Regions from separate parts of the Enterobacter sp. HK169 genome, predicted to be linked through region 2. Evidence: riboswitches for the same ligand, from Rfam matches in the RefSeq annotation. Region 2 holds a riboswitch; each other region holds the start of a gene.
The links. A riboswitch is a leader RNA that binds a small molecule or an ion and turns the genes downstream of it on or off. The one in region 2 is predicted to bind thiamine pyrophosphate.

Region 1: another riboswitch for thiamine pyrophosphate. It lies ahead of thiC (phosphomethylpyrimidine synthase ThiC); the one in region 2 lies ahead of thiM (hydroxyethylthiazole kinase).
Region 3: another riboswitch for thiamine pyrophosphate. It lies ahead of thiB (thiamine ABC transporter substrate binding subunit); the one in region 2 lies ahead of thiM (hydroxyethylthiazole kinase).

Annotation. Positions count from the first base shown of each region.
Region 1 is NZ_CP017087.1:3,178,875-3,185,009, forward strand. It holds gene EnteroDNA1_RS15065 (HesA/MoeB/ThiF family protein) at 1-226, opposite strand, end outside; gene thiE (thiamine phosphate synthase) at 213-854, opposite strand; gene thiC (phosphomethylpyrimidine synthase ThiC) at 854-2,749, opposite strand; TPP riboswitch at 2,828-2,939, opposite strand; gene EnteroDNA1_RS15080 (Rsd/AlgQ family anti-sigma factor) at 2,994-3,491, opposite strand; gene nudC (NAD(+) diphosphatase) at 3,587-4,360, shown strand; gene hemE (uroporphyrinogen decarboxylase) at 4,399-5,463, shown strand; gene nfi (deoxyribonuclease V) at 5,473-6,135, shown strand, end outside.
Region 2 is NZ_CP017087.1:1,405,438-1,411,572, forward strand. It holds gene EnteroDNA1_RS06725 (PfkB family carbohydrate kinase) at 1-530, shown strand, start outside; gene EnteroDNA1_RS06730 (GntR family transcriptional regulator) at 504-1,250, opposite strand; gene thiD (bifunctional hydroxymethylpyrimidine kinase/phosphomethylpyrimidine kinase) at 1,293-2,093, opposite strand; gene thiM (hydroxyethylthiazole kinase) at 2,090-2,860, opposite strand; TPP riboswitch at 2,896-2,992, opposite strand; gene EnteroDNA1_RS22545 (YadA C-terminal domain-containing protein) at 3,624-4,499, shown strand; gene EnteroDNA1_RS06750 (hypothetical protein) at 4,710-5,144, shown strand; gene EnteroDNA1_RS06755 (diaminobutyrate--2-oxoglutarate transaminase) at 5,458-6,135, shown strand, end outside.
Region 3 is NZ_CP017087.1:3,684,057-3,690,191, forward strand. It holds gene thiQ (thiamine ABC transporter ATP-binding protein ThiQ) at 1-288, opposite strand, end outside; gene thiP (thiamine/thiamine pyrophosphate ABC transporter permease ThiP) at 272-1,882, opposite strand; gene thiB (thiamine ABC transporter substrate binding subunit) at 1,858-2,841, opposite strand; TPP riboswitch at 2,873-2,973, opposite strand; gene sgrR (HTH-type transcriptional regulator SgrR) at 3,010-4,665, opposite strand; gene sgrT (glucose uptake inhibitor SgrT) at 4,754-4,906, shown strand; gene EnteroDNA1_RS17520 (sugar efflux transporter) at 5,026-6,135, shown strand, end outside.

The DNA of each region.
Region 1 (6,135 bases), 1.8 Mb from region 2:
TGGAGAAGAGGATTTGTCGCTGCAGGTTGCTGAGGTGAACCTCGTCGTCGTCGGCCAGCACCAGCGTACCGATACCTGCGCCTGCCAGATAAAGCGCGGCGGGCGCGCCTAACCCGCCCAGACCGACAATCAGCACCCGGCTGGCGAGCAGCTTTTGCTGTCCGTCGATGGCGATATCTTCCAGCAGGATCTGACGGCTATAGCGCATAAAATCACGATCGTTCATCACCCGCTCCTGCCAGCTGTAACAGCTGTTCGGTGGCGAGACGCCAGTCTGCGGCCTGGGTAATGGCGCTGACGACGGCGATACTGCCGACGCCGGTCTCCAGCACCGCCGGGGCGCGTTCAAGGCTGATTCCGCCGATGGCGACGGTGGGGTAATCGGCAAGGCGTTTAACGTGACTCGCCAGCTGCGTCAGCCCCTGCGGTGCGGAGGGCATCTGCTTGGTTTGCGTCGGGAAGACGTGACCCAGCGCGATGTAAGAGGGACGGGCCGCCAGCGCCACGTCGATCTCCATGTCATCGTGCGTTGAAACGCCAAGACGCAACCCGGCTTCGCGGATAGCGCTCAGATCCGTTGTTTCCAGGTCCTCCTGACCCAGGTGCACGCCGTACGCCTGGTGCTTAACGGCCAGCCGCCAGTAATCGTTGATAAACAGACGGGCGTTATGCCGACGGCCAAGCGCGATGGCGGCAACCACATCGGCTTCCACCTCGTCGTCGCGTTTATCCTTGATGCGCAGCTGGATCGTTCGAACGCCTGTCTCCAGCAGGCGCTCTATCCACTCCACGCTGTCCACCACCGGATAGAGCCCTAAACGGTAGGGAACGGGCGGGAAATCGGGCTTATACATTACGCCTCCTCTTTTTTGAGGTAGATTTCGCCGCCTTTGGCGCGGAAGGTTTCAGACATGTCCGCCATGCCCACTTCAATGGTCTGCGCGGCGGCGTAGTCGCGCACCTCCTGGCTGATTTTCATCGAGCAGAATTTTGGCCCGCACATAGAGCAGAAGTGCGCGACTTTGCCCGATTCCTGCGGCAGGGTCTCGTCGTGATAGGCGCGGGCGGTGAACGGGTCCAGCGCCAGGTTGAACTGGTCTTCCCAGCGGAATTCAAAGCGTGCCTTCGACATGGCGTTATCGCGGATTTGCGCGCCCGGATGGCCTTTGGCCAGATCCGCGGCGTGGGCGGCAATTTTGTAGGTGATCAGCCCCTGCTTCACATCCTCTTTGTTTGGCAGGCCGAGGTGCTCTTTTGGCGTGACGTAGCAGAGCATAGCGCAGCCGAACCAGCCGATCATCGCCGCCCCAATGCCCGACGTGAAGTGGTCATAGCCCGGCGCAATATCGGTGGTCAACGGCCCCAGGGTGTAGAACGGAGCTTCGTGGCAGTGCTCCAGCTCCTCGGTCATGTTGCGGCGGATCATCTGCATCGGCACGTGGCCCGGGCCTTCAATCATCACCTGCACGTCATACTCCCAGGCGATTTTGGTCAGTTCGCCCAGCGTGTGCAGCTCGGCAAACTGCGCTTCGTCGTTCGCGTCGCGAATAGAGCCCGGACGCAGGCCGTCGCCCAGCGACAGAGAGACATCGTACGCGGCGCAGATTTCGCAAATTTCGCGGAAGTGTTCGTAGAGGAAGTTTTCCTGATGATGGGACAGGCACCACTTCGCCATGATGGAACCGCCGCGCGAGACGATGCCGGTCAGGCGCTTCGCCGTCATCGGCACGTAGCGCAGCAGCACGCCCGCGTGAATGGTGAAATAGTCCACGCCCTGTTCGGCCTGCTCCAGCAGCGTGTCGCGGAACGCTTCCCAGGTGAGGTCTTCGGCAATGCCGTTGACCTTTTCCAGCGCCTGATAAATCGGGACGGTGCCAATCGGTACCGGGCTGTTACGCAGGATCCATTCGCGGGTTTCGTGAATATAGCGTCCAGTGGAGAGGTCCATTACCGTGTCCGCGCCCCAGCGCGTGGACCAGACCAGCTTCTCCACCTCTTCTTCGATGGAGGAGGTGACGGCCGAGTTACCGATGTTCGCGTTGACCTTCACCAGGAAGTTGCGGCCGATAATCATCGGCTCGGATTCCGGGTGGTTGATGTTGGCGGGGATAATCGCGCGGCCTGCGGCCACTTCGTCACGCACAAACTCCGGCGTGATGTTCTCCGGCAGGCGAGCGCCAAAGCCTTCACCCGGATGCTGATAGCGCAGCACTTCGCTACGGATGCGCTCGCGACCCATGTTTTCGCGGATGGCGATGAACTCCATCTCCGGCGTGACGATGCCCCGGCGCGCGTAGTGCAGCTGGGTCACGCATTTGCCCGCCTTAGCGCGTTTTGGCGTCAGCAGGCCGGTAAAGCGCAGCTCGTCCAGACCGTCGTCGGCCAGGCGCTCTTTGGTGTAGGCAGAGCTGAGTACGCTCAGCTCTTCACAGTCGTTGCGCGCATCAATCCACGGCTGGCGCAGCTTTGCCAGACCCTGCTGGACGTTGATGGCAACATCAGGATCGCCGTACGGACCGGAGGTGTCATACACCGGCACGGCTTCGTTGTCTTCATACTGGGGGTTATCTTTGCTGCCGCCGATAAGCGTCGGGCTGAGCTGGATTTCGCGCATTGGGACGCGGATATCGGCCTGCGAGCCGGAAATGTAGATGCGTTTCGAGTTCGGGAAAGCGGTGCCTTCCAGCGTGTCGATGAAGTGTTGGGCCTGTGCGCGCTGTTCGCGGCGGGTCAGTTTTGCAGTAGACATAGCTCATTCCAAAAGTGAAGGACATGGCTTGTCAGACGACGGATGAAGCAAGAGAGGATCGCCCTCAGGCGATACAACAGCAATGTGACTCTTGTTCCCTTCGCAGGTATTAGCCTGATCAGGTTCCGCGGATCCCGAATTAACGGTCTCAGCCCGCGCGTTCAGGCGCTGGGCACTCCGACAAGAAAAATCCCCCTCGTGAGAGGGGCGAATGGTTGTAAATTACTCGTTAACGATGAAGAACTCAAGCAGGGCGCGCGACGTTCTCTTCGTTACTGATGTTCAAATCATTGTCCAGCACGAGGGCGATCAGCTTATCTTCCAGCGTGAATCGCTCTTCCAGCGCTTCGCCGAGGTCGGATAGCGCCTGCTGAAACTCAAGATAGTTATCGTGATCGATAGCGTTCTCGAGCGCGGAATCATAGTAATCCATGATCTGCTGGGTGTTGGCTTCCAGAAGGGGATAGAGCTTGCTGGCCGCTAAATAGGGTGTTGTACCTTCCATTTCGCGGATAATGCGTTCATAAATATTGAAATGGCCGTCGGACAGATAGTCGACCAGGCCCTGACAAAAATCATCCAGCGCTTTTTCATTCAGTCGCATAAACGATTCTTTGCCAGGCTTAATACCGACCAGATTGTAATAAGCCACGAGTAGATGCTTGCGTACATGTAGCCAGCGATCCACCAGTTTGTTATTTCCTCTAACGCGCTCAGTCAGGCTTTCCAGCTGGTTTAACATGGTCGACTCCGCAAAATGTAGGATTGAATCTGCTTATCCAGAATGTAACCACAATGCTAACAACATGTCAGTGAAGCGAAGGTAGTGCAATAGATATGGATCGTATTATTGAAAAATCAGATCTTGGTTGGTGGATCGTCAGTCACGAACAAAAATTATGGCTTCCTGCCGGGGAAATCCCCTATGGCGCAGCTGAGGCGTTCGATCTCGTTGGCCAGCCAGCGCTACAGATCGGCGAGTGGCAGGGTGAGCCCGTGTGGTTGATCCAACAGTCCCGCCGCCAGGATATGGGATCGGTGCGCCAGGTGCTGGATCTGGACGTGGGGCTGTTCCAGCTGGCGGGGCGCGGCGTGCAGCTGGCCGAGTTTTACCGCTCGCATAAATACTGCGGCTACTGCGGTCATACCATGCGCCCGAGCAAAACCGAGTGGGCGATGCTCTGCAGCCACTGCCGCGAACGCTACTATCCGCAGATAGCGCCGTGCATTATCGTCGCTATCCGCCGGGAGGATTCCATCCTGCTGGCGCAGCATACCCGCCATCGCAACGGCATTCACACCGTGCTGGCCGGCTTCGTCGAGGTGGGCGAAACGCTGGAGCAGGCGGTAGCGCGCGAGGTGATGGAGGAGAGCGGGATCAAAGTGAAGAACCTGCGCTACGTTACCTCGCAGCCGTGGCCGTTCCCGCAGTCGCTGATGACGGCATTTATGGCCGAATATGATAGCGGCGAGATCGTTATCGATCAGAAAGAGCTGCTGGAAGCAAACTGGTATCGCTACGACGATCTACCGCTGTTACCTCCGCCGGGCACCGTGGCGCGTCGGCTGATAGAAGATACCGTGGCGATGTGTCGGGCCGAGTATGAGTAGTGTTACACTGAGGCCATGACGCTTAAGGAACTGCAAAAATGACCGAACTGAAGAACGATCGTTATCTGCGTGCGCTGCTGCGCCAGCCCGTTGATGTCACCCCGGTGTGGATGATGCGCCAGGCGGGACGCTATCTCCCGGAGTACAAAGCCACGCGCGCGCAGGCGGGCGATTTTATGTCGCTGTGCAAAAACGCCGAGCTGGCCTGCGAAGTGACGCTCCAGCCGCTGCGCCGCTTCCCGCTGGATGCTGCGATCCTCTTCTCGGATATTCTGACCATTCCGGATGCAATGGGCCTTGGCCTGTACTTCGAAACCGGTGAAGGCCCGCGTTTCACCTCCCCAATCAAAAGCAAAGCCGACGTGGATAAGCTGCCGATCCCCGATCCGGAAGGCGAGCTGGGCTACGTGATGAACGCCGTGCGCACCATTCGCCGCGAGCTGAAAGGTGAAGTGCCGCTGATTGGCTTCTCCGGCAGCCCGTGGACGCTGGCGACCTATATGGTGGAAGGGGGCAGCAGCAAAGCCTTTACCATGATTAAAAAGATGATGTACGCCGAGCCGCTGGCCCTGCATGCGCTGCTCGATAAGCTGGCGAAGAGCGTCACCCTCTATCTGAACGCGCAGATTAAGGCGGGTGCGCAGTCGGTGATGATTTTCGATACCTGGGGCGGCGTGCTGACCGGGCGCGATTATCAGCAGTTCTCCCTGTACTACATGCACAAAATCGTCGACGGCCTGCTGCGTGAAAACGAAGGCCGCCGCGTGCCGGTGACGCTGTTCACCAAAGGTGGCGGCCAGTGGCTGGAAGCGATGGCGGCAACCGGCTGCGACGCGCTGGGCCTCGACTGGACCACCGATATCGCCGATGCGCGCCGTCGCGTGGGCGACAAAGTGGCGCTGCAGGGCAATATGGACCCGTCCATGCTCTATGCGCCGCCAGCGCGCATTGAAGAAGAAGTGTCGACTATACTGTCTGGTTTCGGCCAGGGGGAAGGCCACGTCTTTAACCTCGGCCACGGCATTCATCAGGATGTGCCGCCAGAACACGCAGGCGTATTTGTGGAGGCGGTGCATCGGCTTTCTGCCCAGTATCACAAGTAAGGAGTGATTATGGATCTCGCGTCGCTACGCGCTCAACAAATCGAACTGGCCTCATCGGTGATCCGCGAGGATCGTCTGGATAAGGATCCTCCGCAGTACATTGGCGGAGCAGACGTCGGATTCGAGCAGGGTGGGGAAGTGACGCGAGCGGCGATGGTGGTACTGAAATACCCTTCGCTTGAGCTGGTGGAGTACAAGGTAGCGCGTATCGCGACCACCATGCCGTACATTCCGGGCTTTCTCTCCTTCCGCGAATATCCCGCGCTGCTGGCAGCGTGGGAGCAACTCTCGCAAAAACCTGACCTGCTGTTTGTCGATGGACACGGTATCTCACACCCGCGCCGTTTAGGCGTTGCCAGCCACTTTGGGCTGCTGGTGGATGTGCCGACCATTGGCGTTGCCAAGAAACGCCTGTGCGGCGCGTTTGAACCTCTTTCAGACGAGCCGGGCGCGCTGGCGCCGCTTATCCATAAAGGTGAGCAGCTAGCGTGGGTCTGGCGCAGCAAGGCACGCTGTAATCCGCTCTTTATCGCCACGGGGCATCGGGTGAGCATGGACAGCGCCCTGGCGTGGGTGCAGCGCTGCATGAAGGGCTACCGCTTGCCGGAGCCGACGCGCTGGGCAGACGCCGTGGCATCTTCGCGTCCGGCTTTTGTTCGTTGGCAGGAAATT
Region 2 (6,135 bases):
ACCAGTGGCAGCAGAGCTGGCTTGATGTGCTTAACATCCCGTCGAACAGCCTGGTCTATTTATCCGGCTATCAGCTCGCCTCGCCGTGCGGCGAGCTGCTGACACGCTGGCTGGAGGGATTACAGGACGTGACGGCCTTTATCGATTTCGGCCCCCGCACCGCGGATATTCCCGACGCTCTGATGGCGCGGATTATGGCCTGCAGGCCGATCGTGTCGCTTAATCGTCAGGAAGCAGAGATCGCAGCCGAACGACTGGGCGTAGCGGCTGACAACCTGGGTGCTGAGTGGCAGCAGCGCTTCGGCGCCGCGCTGATTGTGCGTCATGATAAAGACGGTGCCGCGTGGTATGACGGCGACGATGCGGGCGTTGTTCCGGCGTTCCCGGCGACGGTTGTGGACACCATTGGCGCTGGCGACAGCCACGCGGGCGGCACGCTTGCCGGGCTGGCGTCCTGGGTAGTCAGCCACCGCGGCGGGGACTGCGCCCCGACTCGCGAGGCGCTACTCCTCGCACACAAAGACGTATAGATCGCTGCGACAGTAGCTGATGCTGTACTCAATCGGCCGGTGCTGTTGGTCAAGCGCGACCTGCTTGATCACCAGCACCGGTATTTTTTCGTCCATTTTAATGTGCGCCTGAAACTCGCTGTCCGGCATGCGGGCGCTAACCCGTGAACGGGTGCGCTGCGGGAAAATATTCTGACTGCGGAAGTAATCGTACAGCGAAATGCCAATCGCATCCGGATCGGGAATGAGCCCGACCGGCACCCAGGACTCTTCAATCGATACCGCATCGTCATCCACATAGCGAATGCGCTTGAGCAAAAAGACCTCGCTGTCCGGAGGGATCGACAGGTGGTTTGCGACCTCCTCCGGGCACTTCACCACCCGCTTGTTGACCCACAGCGTATTAGGCTTTTGGCCGCGCAGCACTACCTGCTGGGAAAAACCGCGCGCCTCTTTCAGCGAATATTCAAAGATATTGTTGATTTGCGTGCCATAGCCACGGGAGCGAGTGACCACGCCCTCTTCCTCGAGCGCCTGCATCGCCTTTCGCACGGTGATGCGCGACACCCCGGTTAACTGGCTCAGATCGCGCTCGCCGGGCAAAATATTCCCGTGCTCCAGCACCCCGCTGCGCACCGCGTTTTTTACCGTTTCGGCAAATTTCAGGTACAGCGGCGTGTTGTCAGGCGCGGCGATCCGTTCATTCAGTTGAGCGATTAACCGGGTATGCGCTTGTTCCATCTCTGTTTTCTCAGGCGTGGTGTTTCCTGCCAGTATACTGGGTTACCACCATGCATGAAAATGATGAACCGGCCCAATACCGTGACCCACTTCCAGAGTATCGGCTTTTGCCAGCGCCGCCGAGAGCCAGGTTTTCGCTTCGCGCACCGTATCGGCCCAGCCTTCATGCCGCGGGCGCAGCGCCGCCAGCGCGGCGGAGAGCGTACAGCCAGTGCCGTGGGTGTTTTTGGTCTGCACGCGCGGAGCGGTAAAACGTACTTCGCCGTCGCGGGTAAAGAGCCAGTCCGGGCTTTCAGCATCATCCAGATGACCGCCCTTCATCAGAACCGCCCCGCAGCCCATCGCCAGCAGCGCGTTTCCCTGCGCTTTCATCTCGCGTTCAGTTTGCGCATGCGATGTGCCTAACAGCGCGGCGGCCTCCGGCAGATTGGGCGTGATAAGCGCCACCTGCGGCAGTAGCTTTGTACGCAGCGTCTCCACGGCGGAGGTGGAGAGCAGCGGGTCGCCGCTTTTTGCCAGCATGACGGTATCCAGCACCACGTTTTGCACCTGATAGCGTTTAAGCCGCTCGGCCACCGCCTCCACAATATCCGTCTCCGCCAGCATGCCGATCTTGGTGGTATCGATGCGCACATCGCTGAACACTGAATCCAGCTGCGCGGCAACAAAATCCGGCTCGATACGGTAGACCGACTGCACGCCGCGCGTGTTTTGCGCCACCAGCGCGGTAATGACCGAGCAGCCGTACGCGCCAAGGGCCGAGAAGGTTTTGAGATCGGCCTGGATACCCGCGCCACCGCTGGGATCGGTGCCGGCAATGGTCAGGGCGTTAATCCGCTTCATGCCTGCTCCTCCAGCGTATAAAGCGCATCCAGAAACGCGCTGGCAAAACTGCCTGGTCCACGCGACTGCGCAATGGCCACCGTTCCGGCCCGCTTCATCCATCCGCAGGCGGCAGCGACGTTATCCATCCGGTCGCCCGGTAGCGAGCAGCTCGCCGCCACAACGGCAGAAAGCGCGCATCCCGTTCCCACTACGCGCGTCATCAACGGATCGCCGCCCGTTACCGTGCGGGTGCGTTGCCCGTCAGTGATGTAATCCACCTCACCGGTGACGACCACAACGGCATTGGTCTGGCGCGCCAGCGCCTGTGCAGCGGGCACCGCGCTGGCTGCGGTATCGGTTGTATCGACGCCGCGCCCGCCCGCGCTCATTCCGGCAAGGGCCAGAATCTCGGAGGCATTGCCGCGAATGGCGGCCGGTTTCAGGGCAAGGATTTGATGGCAAAAACGGGTGCGGAACGTCAGGGCGCCCGCAGCAACCGGGTCCAGCGTCCAGGGCTTGCCTGCCGCCACCGCGCTTTCTATTGCCCGACGCATCGACTGGGCGCGCGGCGAGGTCAGCGTGCCTACGTTAATCAGCAGCGCATCGGCGATGGCGGCGAACTGTTCAGCCTCTTCGGCTTCAATCACCATCGCGGGTGAGGCGCCAAGCGCCAGCAAAACGTTGGCCGTAAAGGTCTGTACGACATCGTTAGTCATACAGTGGGTCAGCGGAGAACGGGTTCGGAAGTGGTGTAAAACGTGTAAATCGAGCAGGTCAGGCTGCATGGGTTCGCTCCTGCCTTGCGTGAAGAAGCGATGACCGGGAAGGCATCTGACTTCCCTACGCTGGCATTATCCAGATCAGGTAATACGGGTATTTCTCAGCCTTCACAAAGAAGGGCACCCCGAGTCAAAACACTTTTAAAACAGTGAGTTATAAAACTCATTAACGTTATGTAGTGTAACCGCGGCCCCAGGCCAGGCGCAAGGAGTTTCGATTTATCACGCCGTTGTCACCGCGGAAATCTCCAGGCGCTCTTTCCCGTTATTTGCCAACATTTATTACGCTTTAGTTAATTCTGGTTCAGTAATTGTTAATACGTTATTGAAAAACTTTATTACGTACTTTTACTGAGACTATTATTTTTATTTTTTATTACGTGCTCATTACGCTTTTATAAGATAGGGAAACTTCTTTCGCATGAAAGAATAAGACAGTATTAATTTATTTAACTCTATTAAACATTTGTACTTTGATCAATAGCTTAACGCTCCCCTGGATTTATCGCATAATCCATAAGTTAATGTATACATTAAATAAACCTCCTCGATACCGCACCCTGCCCTTTCATTTATTCATATCATTTATGATTTAGATCAAAATCATCAATTTGGGTTTAATCGATAGTTTATTCACGCTACTAAAAAAGGTCCGGGCATTGAATATCCTGTATTGAGATATGGAAATACAGATATCCACATGCCACTAAAGCCAAAACTGTTCTGCTTAATTTTGTTTTTTAATACGTTAATGATGTGAGTCCTTCGAATGAAAATTTTCAATAAATCTGTTATTCCTGTTTTTGTATTTGGGGTGGTCGCCGGTAGCGCCGTGAATATTACCAACGCTGCTGCTGCCGTTTGGGATGACGCATCAATCACAGATATTGTGAATGACCATCAAGACCAAATTACGCAAAACAGGGTCGATAGCATTGCTCGCGATCTCTCAACTGAAAATCGCTTAACGCAGGTGGATAGCGACCTTCAATCCACTAAATTAGGTGTTTTGGTTATTGAGCAAGCCACAAATGACGCTTACCAAAAAGCCTTGCTTGCTGGTGCGCTTGCAGATACCGCCAATCAAAAAAGCGATGCGGCTTTACAGGGCGTTATGACGAACGGCACAGAAATTATCAATATGGAAAACGTTAACAAAGTGCAAGATAACCGTCTTGACAGCCTGGAAAATGCCCCTAAACCCACTAACGGCGTAGATGGCAAAGATGGCGTGACGACCACCGTGACGCACATGCAGGTAGACGCAGCAACACAAACTAAAGTGGCTAATAATACCCAGGCAGTTACCGCCACCGCACAGGATCTGCTGGCAACGAAACAGACGTTACAGGCAATGAATAACAATACCAACCAGCAATTTAAATCACTGCACGATGAAGTAGATAATAATAAGAAGCAAGCTAATGCCGGTATTTCAGGTGCCATGGCGATGGCTGGATTACCGCAGGTACAAACGAATCAGCATGTTATGTTCTCTGCTGGCGGAGCCACATACAATAGTGAAAGCGCCCTTGCCGTTGGGGCATCCGTTAACTTTAGTTCACATGTGATCGCGAAAGTGAGCTTCTCTGATGATACCGCCAATAATATGGGAGCGTCAGTTGGCGTCGGAATGGGCTTTTAACGAAATACAACTTAAGCATTATTAACTTACGCCATTAAGTTAATAACCTGCTTGCCTCCGGCAAGAATAGCGATGACAGAAAAAACATGCTCAGACATATCATTATTTCAGCGACCCTGTATCTGATGCTCATTGGCGTCGGTATTTGGATCGGCATGATGTACGTCTCCTATTATCTGTGCGTTTTATAAGGTGAACAAAAGTTTAGCCATGAAAACTCAATTAATATGGATTGCACTGATGTTAACGGTAGCGACAACACCGGCTCATGCGATTAACGCGCATTATCGTGCTCAATTAGAACGTTCAGGATGTACTGAGATGAACGCGAATGACGGCTCTTGTGATATCCACAAAACAAAAGCCCAAAATGCGGCGCAGCACTCAACAGCTGCGGGCCACGACCCTTTGCGTGAAGCCACTTTTACATCGGATGCGGTTAACGCCACGATTTCAAATGGCTTTTTTAACGCCACCATTAACGGCAAAAAGGCCACCGTTAAGCGTCTGAATGCTCATTTCTATGAGATTCACGGTAATGGTTTTGTTATATCGCTAAGCATTGATGAGAACGGCATTACGGCGGCGTCCTGGAATAAGACGACGGGGCGTAACCACGGCATTTTGCAGGTGTCGCAGAAATAAAGCGAACAAGGAGGCAGTCTGCCTCCTTTTCGGTCAGCGAATGGCACGATTTGTCACACTCTTTTTTATGAATTTACAGTCAGGGCAGAACACACGTAACAGTCTGTTTTTCTTTACCATAAAGTGCAATTTTCTTTCTTAAAAAGGGGATATCCCCTCCCCTGAGCGCCATGTCACAAAACAGTAAACAAATTAACCATTGAGCCCCGTGGCAAAAGGCTCTATATTGGCGGCGTTTTTTTCAGGCCCCCATCTGTTTTTTAACTTTTTATTCAATCGTGGCTCATAACGAAGCGGCGGTTGTAGGAGTGATATGATGACGGATAAAGTCCGTATTGACACCGTAGATGCCCACAAAAGCAACGAAACCTATCTGGCCCGTCAGGCCGAGTTTGAATCTAACGTCAGGAGTTATCCGCGCAAACTGCCTTTAGCCATCACTAAAGCAGAAGGCGTGTGGATCACCGATGCAGATAATAAAGAATACCTTGACTGTTTAGCAGGCGCAGGGACCCTTGCGCTTGGCCATAACCATCCTGATGTGCTGAAAAGCATCCAAAATGTCATTACCAGCGGCTTGCCGTTACATACCCTGGATCTGACTACGCCTCTGAAAGACGCGTTTTCTGAATACCTGCTCTCTCTGCTGCCTGGTCAGGGCAAAGAGTACTGCCTGCAGTTCACCGGTCCATCCGGTGCTGACGCCGTTGAAGCGGCGCTGAAGCTGGCGAAAAAAGTGACCGGTCGTAGCGGTATCATCAGCTTCTCTGGTGGTTACCACGGTATGACCCACGGCGCGCTGTCTGTGACCGGCAACCTGTCTCCGAAAGAAGCGGTAGACGGTATGATGCCAGAAGTGCAGTTCATGCCTTACCCGCACGAGTACCGTTGCCCGCTGGGTATCGGTGGTGAAGCGGGCGTGAAAGCGCTGACGTACTACTTCGATAACCTGATCAACGACGTTGAAAGCGGCGTGCGTAAACCTGCTGCG
Region 3 (6,135 bases), 2.3 Mb from region 2:
CATCCCCAGCGCGATGTTTTGCCGCACCGTCAGATGGGTAAACAGGTTGTTTTCCTGAAACAGCATTGAGACCGGACGTTTTGCAGGCGGCGTGTGGGTATGATCGTGATTGTTAATGACGATCGCGCCGCTTGCCGGCTGCAGAAAACCCGCAATCAGATTAAGCAGCGTGCTTTTTCCCGCGCCGCTTGGACCAAGCACGGCGATTATCTCCCCCTGGCGCACGGAGAGCGTGAAGCGCATCGGCAGATGCTGGTAAAGCCAGGTTACATCAGTCAGTTTTAACATCACGCCCCGGAAGTTTTTCGATAACGGTAAATAAGGCAAAGCACAGCAGCAGCAGTAACAGCGCGGTGACCGCGCCGTCCTGACTGCGATAAGAGCCGATCTGCTGATAGAGCCAGTATGGCAGCGTGCGGAAATCTTCATTGCCAAAGAGAGCCACCACGCCAAAATCCCCAATCGACAGCACGCAGGCAAACGCCAGCGCCTGCGCCAGCGGACGTTTTAGCGCGCGCAGTTCCACCACCTTCAGCCGCTGCCAGCCCTGCATGCCCAGCGACTGGCACAGCAAACCGTAGCGGCTGTTGACGTCGCGCATCGGGTTTTCCAGCACTTTGAGCGCGTAAGGAATGGCCATCAGGGCGTTGGTGAAAATCACAATGCCATCGGCCCTTTCCGGCAGGCCGACGGTGCTGTTGAACAGTAAAAAGAAGCCCGTCGCCAGTACGATGCCCGGCATCGCCAGAATCAGCATGCCCGTCAGCTCCAGCGCCTGCCCGGCCTTTTGGGCCTGCCGGGCATAGAGTTCACGGCTGCTCCACAGCAGCATCATGGTCAGCACGACGCACAGTAACCCTGCCGCCAGCGCGATACGTAGCGAGGTCCAGGTCGCCTGCCAGAGGATGGGCTGTTGCAGGACGGACATGAGATTGAGGTTCAGTCCGTCAACGATAACGGCCATCAGCGGCGGCAGCAGAAGCAGGAGCGCCAGCGCGATCAGGATAAAATCGGTAACGCGGCTGTGCAGGCTGTCCTGCGGGTCGCGCCAGCCGGTTATTTGATTACTGCCAGCAGGAATGGCTTTACTCAGCCGCTGGCTCAACAGCACCAGCACAAGGCAGCACGCCATCTGCACCATCGCCAGCAGCGCGGCGCGACCGGGATCGTAGTCGTAACTCAGCGCCTGGTAAATCGCCAGCTCAATGGTGGTGGCCTGCGGCCCGCCGCCGAGCGACAGCACGGTGGCAAAGCTGGCAAAGCAGAGCATAAAGATTAACGCCGCGACGGGCGGGATCTGGCGGCGCAGCCACGGCCATTCGACAAAGCGGAAGAATGAAACGCCGCGCATGCCGAGCTGGGCGGCAATCTGACGCTGTTCGCCGGGAATGTTTTCCAGCGCCTGCAAGAAGAGGCGCGTTGCCATCGGCATATTGAAAAACACGTGCGCGAGCAGAATGCCCTGCAATCCGTAAGGAGAGAATGACCATTCCAGACCAAGCTGGCCGAACAGCGAAGCCAGCCAGCCCTGGCGACCGTAAACGCTGAGGATGCCAAATACCGCCACCAGCACGGGCAGGATCAGCGTCATGGCGCACAGGCGCAGCAGTGCCAGCCTGCCGGGGAAACGCCGGCGATACAGGGCGCGCGCAAGAAAAATAGCCGGGAGCACCGACAGCAGGGCTGAGAGAGACGCCTGCCAGAAGGAGAAACGGATAACGTGCCAGAGGTAGCTGTCGTGCCAGAGGGCGAGCAGGTCGCTCTCTGGCGCGTTGAACCACAGTGCAAGAAAAGCCCCCAGGCTGACCGCCACCATCACTGTGGCGGCGAGCAGCCCGGGAAGTAACCAGCCGGGAATCAACGGCTGACGGCGCGTTGCCATTCACTTACCCATGCTGCACGCTGCGCGGCGACCTGCTGCGGCGTAAACTCCAGCGAGGTTTTTGGTTTGGTCAGCTGCTCGAAACCTGCGGGCAGCGCAACGTTCGTGACCGGATACATCCAGTTGCCTGCGGGAATCGCATTCTGGAACGCCGGTGAAACCATAAACTTCAGGAACTTCTCGGCCAGCTCCGGCTGTTTGCTGGCGGCGGTACGCGCGGCGACTTCCACCTGCAGATAATGCCCTTCAGCAAAATCAGCGGCAGCATAGTTATCTTTCTTCTCGGCGATAATGTGGTAGGCCGGAGAGGTGGTGTAGCTCAGCACCAGGTCGCTTTCGCCTTTCAGGAACAGGCCATAGGCTTCGCTCCAGCCCTTGGTCACGGTGACGGTTTTGGCGGCCAGTTTCTGCCACGCTTCCGGCGCTTTATCCCCGTAAACCTTTTGCATCCAAAGCAGCAGGCCCAGGCCTGGCGTACTGGTGCGCGGATCTTCATAAATCACGCGCCATTTCTGGTCACTCTCAACCAGTTCTTTCAGGCTCTTCGGCGGGTTTTTCAGCTTATTTTTGTCGTAAACAAAAGCAAAGTAGCCATAGTCGAACGGCACAAAGGTGTCGTTTTTCCAGCCGCCCGGCACGTTAACGGCATCTGCCGCGACGCCGCTTTTGGCAAACAGTTTGGTTTGCGAGGCGGCCTCCAGCAGGTTGTTATCCAGCCCGAGCACTACGTCGGCCTTGCTGTTTTTCCCTTCCATGCGCAGACGGTTGAGCAGCGATACGCCATCTTCCAGCGCCACGAACTTCAGCTCGCAGTTACAGTCAGCTTCGAAGGCTTTTTTAACCACCGGGCCAGGGCCCCAGTCGGCAGAGAAGGAGTCATAGGTGTAGACCGTCAGGACGGGCTTCGCAAAAGCAGGCAGCGCAAACAGCGCCAGCAGGGGGAGAACTTTTTTTAACACTTTGCACCTCAAGGTTGAGTGGCAAAGGATTTTGAGAGACAGCCTCAAATCCCTTCGCCGGCGTTATCCGGATCAGGTTCGACGGGTATTATCTCAGCGCACATCTGTGATGCAGCACCCCGTTGAGAACGGCGCTATTGTAATGATTTGGTGAATATTACGAAAGCGTTATGGCTCCGGCGGCGCAAACCAGGCGGATTTAAAATCAAACCAGCCCAGGGTGTTCATCCGCAGGCCGCGCATGCTGCGCTGGCCCTGGATCATCAGCCAGTGGTGGATCAAGGGTACGATCGCCTGCTCGGCCAGAAGCTGCTGGCACCACGCTGCAAGATTCATTTCGCCCGCGCGCCACAGGGCGGCATCCTGCTGCCAGTCACGGTCGATGCAGTGCTGGATCAGCGGGACTTCATACAGATGCGAGAAAAGCGAAAAATCGAGCGGCAGGGTAAAGTTGGCGCTGTTGAGCCAGATATCACTGGCGATCTCCCCCTGATGCCATTCGTCATAGTCCACTTCCCTGACCTCTAACGTGACCCCCTCGGCTGCCAGCAGCCGGGTCATGATTCTGGCGATAAAACGATGCTCCACGTGTTCGCGGTAGTAGGTCAGGGTGATGGACTCCAGCCCTGCGGGTTTGTCGCAGTGCACCGGGCGGGCGTGGTGCCAGCGCGGAAGCAGGCCGTACGCCGGGAACCAGTATGTCTGGTACTGCTCTTCCGCATGGTAAATCAGATTGGAAGGGGACAAAACGTGGCTAACCCACTTGCGGACGGCCTGGTTTGCCCCACGGTGGGTGCGGCGGTCAAACAGGAGATAGTAACACCCTTCCTCGAGGCGACTCTCCACGGCTTTTTCTCCCGTGGTGGGGCCTTCCAGCGTCAGCCCGCAGCTCAGGTCTTCATTGAGATCCGGCAATACCCAGACGTTCACTTCGTCGATGAGCGCCCGATAGCCAAAGTAGTCGTCGAACGCGCGGATTTTCAGCTGATTGCTGTTATTGCGGGACACGGAGTAAGGCCCGGTGCCAATCGGCAGGCTGGCAAAATTGTTCATTGATTCCCACTCGCCGGGCAAAATCATCGACGGCACGTAGCCCAGCAGCCAGGGAAGCCACTTATCCTGTTGCGACAGCTCAATATCCAGCGTCCAGGCCGTGGGCGAGTGGATGCGGGAGATATGCGAGTAGAGCGGTAGCCTGCGGGCACGTTCCAGGGAGGCGATGACGTCGTGCATTTCCAGCTCGCGGCCGTGGTGAAAGTGGATGCCGGGGCGTAAAAAGAAGCGCCAGTGGCGCGGGGAAAGTTGCTGCCAGTGATGCGCGATATCCGCCTCCAGTTCCCCGTTTTCCTCATTTATCCGCGTCAGGCCGCTGAAGATTTGCCGGGCCATATGCGTTTCTGAGCGGCGTAAGGCCGTGCCGGGCAACAGATTTTTCATCGGACGGTAGTAGAGCACCCGCAGAATGTGGCGGCCCTGACGAAAGCTGCGCCCGAGATGGGAAACCAGCATCTGGCGCACGGCGGCTTTGTCGCCAACCAGCTGTACCAGCTGATCGATGCGGTCCTGCTCGAGCAGATCTTCCGCGCGCTGCTGCTGCAGCGCCAGCCCGGTATAGAGGAAGGTCAGCCGCGAACGTTTGCCGCGTCCCGCCTCCGCTTCCCAGCTTAACCAGCCCTGCTGCTGCATGGTGTTGAGCAGCGTGCGCATATGGCGGCGGGAGCAGCTAAGCAGGTCAGCCAGCTCGTTGAGCGTAGTCTCCTGAGATTGCCCCTCGCAGCACTGCCAGAGGCGGATAAACTGTTGTTGCAGACGACCGGAAGGCATAAAAGGGGAACTCCTGACAAAAAACCAGCAATTTATTTATCCCTATATTAGGCCAATAATTCTCCCCGATGAAGCGAGGAGGTAAATTATGAAGAGGTCTACCGCACGTCAGTTCTATCAGCAGTACTTTTCAGCGACAAAAGGATCGTCCTGGCTGGCCCGCCGGTGTGCAGAGCAACGGCTGAAAACGTTAGAAGAATTGATGCAGTGGGACGTTACCACACCGACCTCTTCCCGCTAACTCGCCTCGATCATGTGTGACTGAGTATTGGTGCTTATCACCCGCCAGCAAAATGTTTTTGCTGGCTTTTTTCGTTTACTATTCACCCAATTTCGATTCGCTTTCACAAGGACTTGCGCATGCTCTGGTTGATGACGATGGGGCGACGCCTGAACGGCGTGTATGCCGCTTTTATGCTGGTGGCCTTTATGATGGGCGTGGCGGGGGCGCTGCAGGCGCCGACGCTGAGCCTGTTTCTCAGCCGCGAGGTGGGGGCGCAGCCGTTTTGGGTCGGCCTGTTTTACACCGTTAACGCCATTGCCGGGATCCTGGTCAGCCTCGCGCTGGCGAAACGATCGGACAGCCAGGGCGATCGCCGCAGGCTGATCCTCTTTTGCTGCGCCATGGCCGTGGGCAACGCGCTGCTCTTTGCCTTCAACCGTCATTATCTGACGCTTATTACCTGCGGCGTGCTGCTGGCGTCGCTGGCGAACACCGCCATGCCGCAGCTGTTCGCGCTGGCCCGTGAATACGCGGATAACTCGGCGCGTGAAGTGGTGATGTTCAGCTCGGTGATGCGCGCCCAGCTTTCGCTGGCGTGGGTCATTGGTCCGCCGCTGGCCTTCATGCTGGCGTTGAACTACGGCTTTACCACCATGTTTTCCATCGCCGCCGGGATTTTTGTCATCAGCCTGGCGCTGATTGCCTTCGCGCTGCCGTCCGTGGCGCGCGTCGAACAGACGACGGATAAACCTGTCACCGAGGTGAGCGGCTGGCAGGACAAAAACGTCCGCATGCTGTTTATTGCCTCCACGCTGATGTGGACCTGCAACACCATGTACATCATCGATATGCCGCTGTGGATCAGCAGCGATCTGGGCCTGCCGGACAAGCTCGCGGGGATCTTAATGGGAACTGCCGCCGGGCTGGAAATTCCGGCAATGATTCTGGCGGGTTACTACGTTAAGCGCTTTGGAAAGCGCAGGATGATGATTGTCGCCGTGGCGGCCGGGGTGCTGTTCTACGCGGGGCTGATCCTTTTCCATTCGCGGGAAGCGTTGCTGGCGCTGCAGCTGTTTAACGCCGTGTTTATTGGGATTGTTGCCGGGATCGGCATGCTCTGGTTTCAGGATCTCATGCCCGGTCGTGCCGGCTCGGCGACCACGCTTTTTACCAACAGCATTTCAACCGGGGTGATTCTGGCGGGCGTGATTCAGGGGGCGCTGGCGCAAAGCTACGGGCATGCGTCT